One region of the Lysinibacillus sp. FW12 genome, then DNA from elsewhere that is predicted to be linked to it. Evidence: riboswitches for the same ligand, from Rfam matches in the RefSeq annotation. Region 1 holds a riboswitch; the other holds the start of a gene.
The links. A riboswitch is a leader RNA that binds a small molecule or an ion and turns the genes downstream of it on or off. The one in region 1 is predicted to bind cobalamin.
Positions count from the first base shown of each region.

Region 2: another riboswitch for cobalamin. It lies ahead of SJW71_RS09815 ((2Fe-2S) ferredoxin domain-containing protein); the one in region 1 lies ahead of SJW71_RS03350 (FecCD family ABC transporter permease).

Region 1 covers NZ_CP139094.1:642,340-645,759, reverse strand. Annotated here, with positions in the region: gene SJW71_RS03355 (heme ABC transporter ATP-binding protein) at 1-734, opposite strand, end outside; gene SJW71_RS03350 (FecCD family ABC transporter permease) at 740-1,786, opposite strand; cobalamin riboswitch at 1,931-2,119, opposite strand; gene SJW71_RS03345 (biotin transporter BioY) at 2,263-2,859, shown strand; gene SJW71_RS03340 (YdhK family protein) at 2,982-3,420, shown strand, end outside.
Region 2 covers NZ_CP139094.1:1,924,446-1,927,865, forward strand. Annotated here, with positions in the region: gene cbiQ (cobalt ECF transporter T component CbiQ) at 1-136, opposite strand, end outside; gene SJW71_RS09805 (energy-coupling factor ABC transporter substrate-binding protein) at 142-414, opposite strand; gene SJW71_RS09810 (energy-coupling factor ABC transporter permease) at 416-1,162, opposite strand; cobalamin riboswitch at 1,307-1,490, opposite strand; cobalamin riboswitch at 1,735-1,917, shown strand; gene SJW71_RS09815 ((2Fe-2S) ferredoxin domain-containing protein) at 2,064-2,435, shown strand; gene cobJ (precorrin-3B C(17)-methyltransferase) at 2,440-3,420, shown strand, end outside.

The sequences.
Region 1 (3,420 bases):
CCAGTTAGTGGATGTATTTGAATATCAGCAAAAACATGAAATACTTCCCGTAACAACGTTGGAGTAAGTACTTCTTCTGGCGTCCCATGACAAACTATTCGTCCATTCTGTAAAACGTAAATTTGATCACAGTACATTGCTGCGATATTTAAGTCATGTAAAGCCGCGACTACAGTTAAATGTAGAGTTTGAATTAAGTCCATAAGCTGGAGTTGATGCTGTATATCTAAATGATTCGTCGGCTCATCTAATATCAATACCTTAGCTTGTTGTGCCAGAGCACGTGCAACCATTACGCGCTTTTTCTCTCCACCGGAAAGAGAGCTAAAGCTTCGTTTCTCCAAATGTGAAATACCAGTTTGTAGAAGAGCATCTGCCACAATTCGGAAATCTTGTTCTTGATCAAGCTCCAATAGTTTTTTATGTGGCGTTCTTCCCATACTGACTAAATCATGTACGGTGAAGTCAAATAAAACAGGTGTTTCTTGACTAACAACGGCTAAATTTTTAGCAATCGATTTACTTGATTGCTTTAAAATATCTTGTTCGTTTAATAATACCGTACCACTTTCCGGTTTTAGCAGACGATACATATTTTTTAGCAATGTGGATTTGCCGCTACCATTAGGGCCAATGAGTCCAACAAGTTGTTTTTCTTTTATTTGAATACTTACTTCATGTAGTATACGCTCATCGTAAATGGAGAATGATAGCTGCTTTGCTTCTAATGTCATATAAGTTAGTCTCCTTCACCGAAAGAATAATTGTTACGACGGAGTAGCCAAATAAAAAATGGTCCTCCACAAAAGGCCGTTATAATACCAATTGGCATTTCTTGAGGTGCGATGATTATTCGGGCAAAAGCATCTGCCCACACTAAAAAGATTCCTCCAATTAAAGCACTAATAGGTATCACATATTTATAGTTTGACCCCACAATTAACCGAACGATATGTGGAATGATTAATCCCACAAATCCAATAGAGCCACTGACTGCGACAAGTACACCAGTTAACAACGAAACAAGTAAAATGAGCTGAATACGAAATTGCTGTAAATTAACCCCTAACGTTACAGCTGCCTCTTCCCCTAGTAATAATAAATTTAAATTTCGATAGTGTAGCCATAGTAGCCCAAATACGAGGAAGAATATGAAAGCCGGGATTACAATATTATTCCACTTGGCTCCAGCTAGACTCCCTAGCATCCAAAACATAACAGCCTTTAAAGCCCCTTCTTGTTTCGACATCATCAAAATGAAATTGGAAACGGCCGTTAAAATAAAGGACACAGCCATCCCCGCCAATAACAAGCGAAAAATTGAGACACGACCACCAACTCGTGATAAGAAAAATACGAGCGCAATGGCAAGTAATGACCCTAAAAATGCAGATACAGAAAGAGCATAGATTCCTAAAAATGAAAAGGCACCTAAAATAATTACTGAGGTCGCTCCAACAGCTGCACCTGACGAAATCCCTAATATATAAGGGTCAGCAATGGAATTTCTCACAAGTGCCTGAATTGCTGCCCCAGCAATAGCTAGACCAGCTCCAACAATAGCTGCGAGTAAAACACGTGGTGCTCTTATTTGCCAAATAATGATTTCCTGTGAGCGACTCCAGTCTTGCTCTATGCCATTTTGTATAATGGGGATTTTAGAAAGAATAACTTTCCATACATAGAAGGGTGTAACTGATACAGACCCAACCATAACGGCTATTGTCATAGAAACGATTAATACGAAGAAAAGTATTAAGGAAAAAAACATAAATTTTTTATTCATCCGTTTAAAGCTCCTACTAAGTATTGATGGATGAAGCAATAAAAAAAGGTATTCCATACGAAAATACGCATAGAAATACCCTAGATTAAACAAAGTCAGAAAATATCCAGCTATTGTCCGTAATTGCTTGCATCCTCGTGGGCATTACAGGTATTACTAATGGCAGGTCTCCTGGCTTCGAATCAGCATCCTATAATGGCCTTCCCATACTAACACAGTGGCAAAAAATATTATAAGACTCCTCGTTACAGTTGCGGGACAGCGTCGGACTTCCACCGACTTCCCTTTTAAGTGACATTCAAAAAATATCACACCAATAGTACTTAAAGTTATAAAATTGTGACGATTCTATCATACATTTTTATAATTAGTTAGTCTACACTATAATTGAGTTAACTTAAAATTAAAATAAGGTTGACACAATTATATTCGTTTTTTACACTAGCAGTAAGAAGGTTTATAACGAGGTGAAATTTATGGCTACTGCTACACAACAGAGTCATCATAAATTAAGAACTATTGACATTACCTATATTGGGTTATTCTCAACACTTATGATGATAGGGGCTAATATTACCTCCTTTGCCCCATTTATGATGGTGGGTGGTGTACCGATTACACTACAAACGTTTTTTGCTATTTTAGCAGGACTGGTTCTTGGTAGCAGAAAGGGTGCGCTCGCCTGTACAGTTTATATGTGCATAGGATTAGCAGGAGCGCCTGTTTTTGCTCGTTTTGGTGGGGGAGTTGGACAAATTTTAAGCCCTACCTTTGGGTTTATTATTACATTTATTGGAGCAGCATTTGTTGCAGGACTAATTGTAGAACGAAGTGCAACAAAGAAAAGCTATATTGCGGCAGCGTTAATCGCAACTGCGCTTAATTATTTCCTAGGGACAAATTGGATGTATTTTGCCTACAAACTATGGGCAAGTGCACCAGAGGTCTTTTCATATAAACTAGCTTGGCTCTGGATGATCCCCCCACTACCAAAAGATTTTATCTTAGCGATTTTCGCTGGCATCCTCGCCTATCGATTACAAAAAACATTGAAAATCATGCCCATTCAATAAATAATTCCTCACATCTTTCTTGTTAGATGAAAGATGTGATTTGATTTTTGGTAGTAGATCATGTCCATTATTTCTGCACATTTATTTGCTACAGTATTAGCAAATAGTGAGGAGGATATGACATGATATTCAAACAAAAATGGTCAATGGCACTACTATCAGTATTAGCTTTACTTACTTTATCTGCTTGTACGGAGGATCAAACGAAGCCTGCGTCTACATCTAATCATACGACTGAAGAAATGGATCATTCGACAATGAACCATTCAAGTTCAGGCGAAGTACCAGCTACATTAAAAATTGCTGAAAATCCGAAGTTTCCTGTAGGAAGTACAGCTATTATTACGAACGGGCATATGGACGGTATGAAAGGTGCAGAAGCAGAAATAGTCGGGGCCTATGATACGACTGCTTATGTTATTTCCTATGAACCAACTACAGGTGAAGAACCTGTTAAAAATCATAAGTGGGTCATTCACGAAGAATTAATTGATCCCGAAGAAGCACCTCTGGCTCCTGGTACAGAAGTAAAAACGGATGCAGCGCATATGGAAGGTATGG
Region 2 (3,420 bases), 1.3 Mb from region 1:
AAAATGTAATGAGTGAAAGACCTTCATCTTTCATGATAAGCGTTACTAGAAGTAGTCCAAGTGAAAAGATCATTTTTTCAAGTGGATGAACGAACGCTAGCTTATTGAGGTAGGCATATTTATCAATGAGCAACATGTTGGTTAACCTTCTTTATGTTTGCCGCGCATATAGCCAATGAAGTAGCCAATAAAACCAGCACCAATAGCGGCTTGTAGGACGAATAATAAGCTTTCGATTTCACCACTTGGCGGCTCCCATAAGCTGTCGAACCACGGTTCATATTCTGCATCGATTTCTCCAATAGCAGCTTCTGCTTCTCCATCAGCACCACCAAATTCTGCTCCTTTTTGGATGAACAGTGGGATGATGGCTAACAGCACTACAATCACTAATAGCAATACATTACGTTTCATTTTAATGTGCCTCCTTTGTAGAGAAAACACGTAAAGTTTTTAATTCGCTGACATTGTATTTTTTCAAGAAATTCATCACAATGACTGTTAAAATTCCTTCACTAACGGCTAACGGAATTTGTGTTAAGGCAAAAATTCCTGCGAACTTTGTAAAGGATGCCATAAAACCTCCAACCTCTGAAGGGAAGGCTAGTGCTAGTTGGACAGAAGTCACAATATATGTACCTAAGTCACCAAGCATAGCGGCAAAGAAAACGGCAAGTGAAAATGACAACCCTATTTGTTGAGCCCCTTTAAAAACAAAGTAAGCAATAAACGGACCGACAATAGCCATAGAAAAGGCATTGGCTCCTAAAGTAGTGATACCACCATGCGCTAATAGTAATGATTGGAATAATAACACAATCGTCCCAATGACACTCATTGCTAAAGGTCCAAATAAAACTGTTCCAAGTCCAACGCCAGTTGGGTGGGAGCAGCTCCCGGTAACAGAGGGGATCTTTAAGGCCGATAGCACAAAAGCAAAGGCTCCTGAAAGCCCTAAGAGCATTTTTGTTTCAGGGTTTTCTTCCATTGTTTTTCGAATGGAACGCAATCCTAGAATAATAAAGGGAGTCGTGATGACCCACCAAAAAATGGCCCATTCAATGGGTAAAAAGCCTTCCATGATATGCATAGCAAAGGCCCGGTTTGGCACGATTAACAAGGCCAATAAAAAATAACTAAGTTTCCACCATGAAAATGTCAAAAGCTTTCCTCCTAACGATTAGTTTTTTAAGAATGTAGCGTGCGTAAAATAAAAAAGCACTTCTCCGCTGCTGGAAAAGTGCATAGCTAAAAAAAGCAAATCATTCTCATCTGCTAAGCCGCACACCTATCCTCGTAGGTTGAAACGATCACCTTTTTTTCGGCAGGTCTCCTGGCTCTAGTTCAACACTTTATAGGTCTTCCCATCATTGGACAGTGACATTATCTATAAAGCTCCCTATTACAGTGGCGGGACCGCGCCGGATTCAAACCGGCTTCCCTTTTAAGTAAAATGGCAAGCATTTTACACCGAAAAAACATAAAGTTGTGAGATTTCACGACAAAGTGTAACATAAATTTCCATAATTGTGCTAGATTTTTTTATATAAAAATTTTTAATTGCATATCCATATAGAAAATTTAGATAGAAGTAAGGAGAACTTAGTTTTTTAAAGAATAAGATTCGAGCAAAATTGATAAATTTGTCATAAATTTTTAAAGAAATATTGAAATTTTAAAATAATAAGATATGATAGAGACAGTTTTCTAAACAATTGAAGAAGATAATAAATTTCATATAAAACGTCAATAAGTGCTCGAATAGCTCGAGATAATAGGGAAATTGGTGAAAATCCAATACAGCCCCCGCTACTGTAATAGCTGATGAATTCGCAGGTACCACTGGTGAAAACTTGGGAAGGTGCGATAGTAAAATGAAGCTTAAGTCAGGAAACCTGCTTATTTGATTGTGCATGCAAACTTTTCGGAGGGAGAAGTTGAAGCGAGAGCGAGTACCTGTATTTTATTCTATTCGTTTTTATTTGGCTTCTACAAAACCTTTACTCTTCGTTAAGAGTGAGGGTTTTTTCTTTTTCCAGAAAGCAAATGAGGGGAGACAGAAGATGACAACATGGAATTTAGAGGGGATGAAAACACATCTCTTTATTTGCAATGGCAGTAGCTGCATGAGAAAGGATGCTGAGGAAATTACCTTAGCCATTCGAGATGAAATACAGCGACAAGCACTCGATCAGGAAATACATACGACAAGAACGCGCTGTAATGGACGATGCAAGGATGCTTGTGTAGTCATCGCCTATCCACAAGGAAATTGGTATCGAGTGCCATCAACAGAGCATGCAAGAATACTCGTACAAGATTTACATCATGAATCATTATACAACGAACATGTCTTTACACTTCGGGAAGGTACATTACAGCGTACAGCACAAACGACAGCCATTAAAGGGATCGAAAAGGTGAAAGAGGGGTAACAGCATGGCGCAAAAAGGGAAAATTTTCGTAGTGGGCTTTGGACCTGGAGATTTTAAGCATATTACGACACGAGCAGTAGAGGCTTTACAACAAAGTGATATGATCATAGGCTATAAAACCTATGTAGAGCTTATTCAAGATTTAGTCAGTGCAAAGTCTATTGTCAGTACCGGAATGACAGAAGAGGTATCACGTGCTCAAGAGGCTGTTCGTCAAGCAGAATCAGGCAGCATCGTCTCCGTAATTTCGAGTGGGGATGCTGGCGTCTATGGTATGGCGGGATTAGTGTACGAAGTGTTAATCGAATTAGGCTGGACAGAAGCTACAGGCATTGAAGTAGAAATAGTTCCTGGTATTTCAGCAATCAATTCATGTGCTAGTTTACTAGGGGCTCCGATTATGCATGATGCTTGTACCATTAGTCTGAGTGATCACCTAACACCATGGAATTTAATTGCAAAGCGTGTCGAGGCTGCTGCAATGGCTGATTTTGTTATTGCTTTATACAATCCTAAAAGTGGTAGGAGAACAAGACAAATTGTAGAAGCACAACGAATTCTCTTAGAATATCGCTCGCCAGACACACCAGTAGGACTTGTAAAAAGTGCCTATAGAGAACGTCAGGAAGTGACGATGACAACATTAGCAGAAATGCTCGAACATGATATTGGTATGCTGACAACCGTGATTATCGGGAATTCATCAACATTTTTCTATGATAATAAAATGATTACGCCACGTGGCTACCAGCGTAAATATACACTTGGGGAAGAAAAACAGCCATTACGACCACATCAGCGTTTACGTGAAGAAAATGAGCCGTGGGCAATGAACCAAGAGACAGGGACTGCACGTGATGACTTTGCAGCAGACCCTAATGCTGGCCGATTTAATAAACCCAGTGTAGCGGCTACGCCTCGGCCGAAAAAAACAGCGCTTGAAATGGCAACAGCGGCACTCGCCATGGTGAAAGGAACAAGTGCA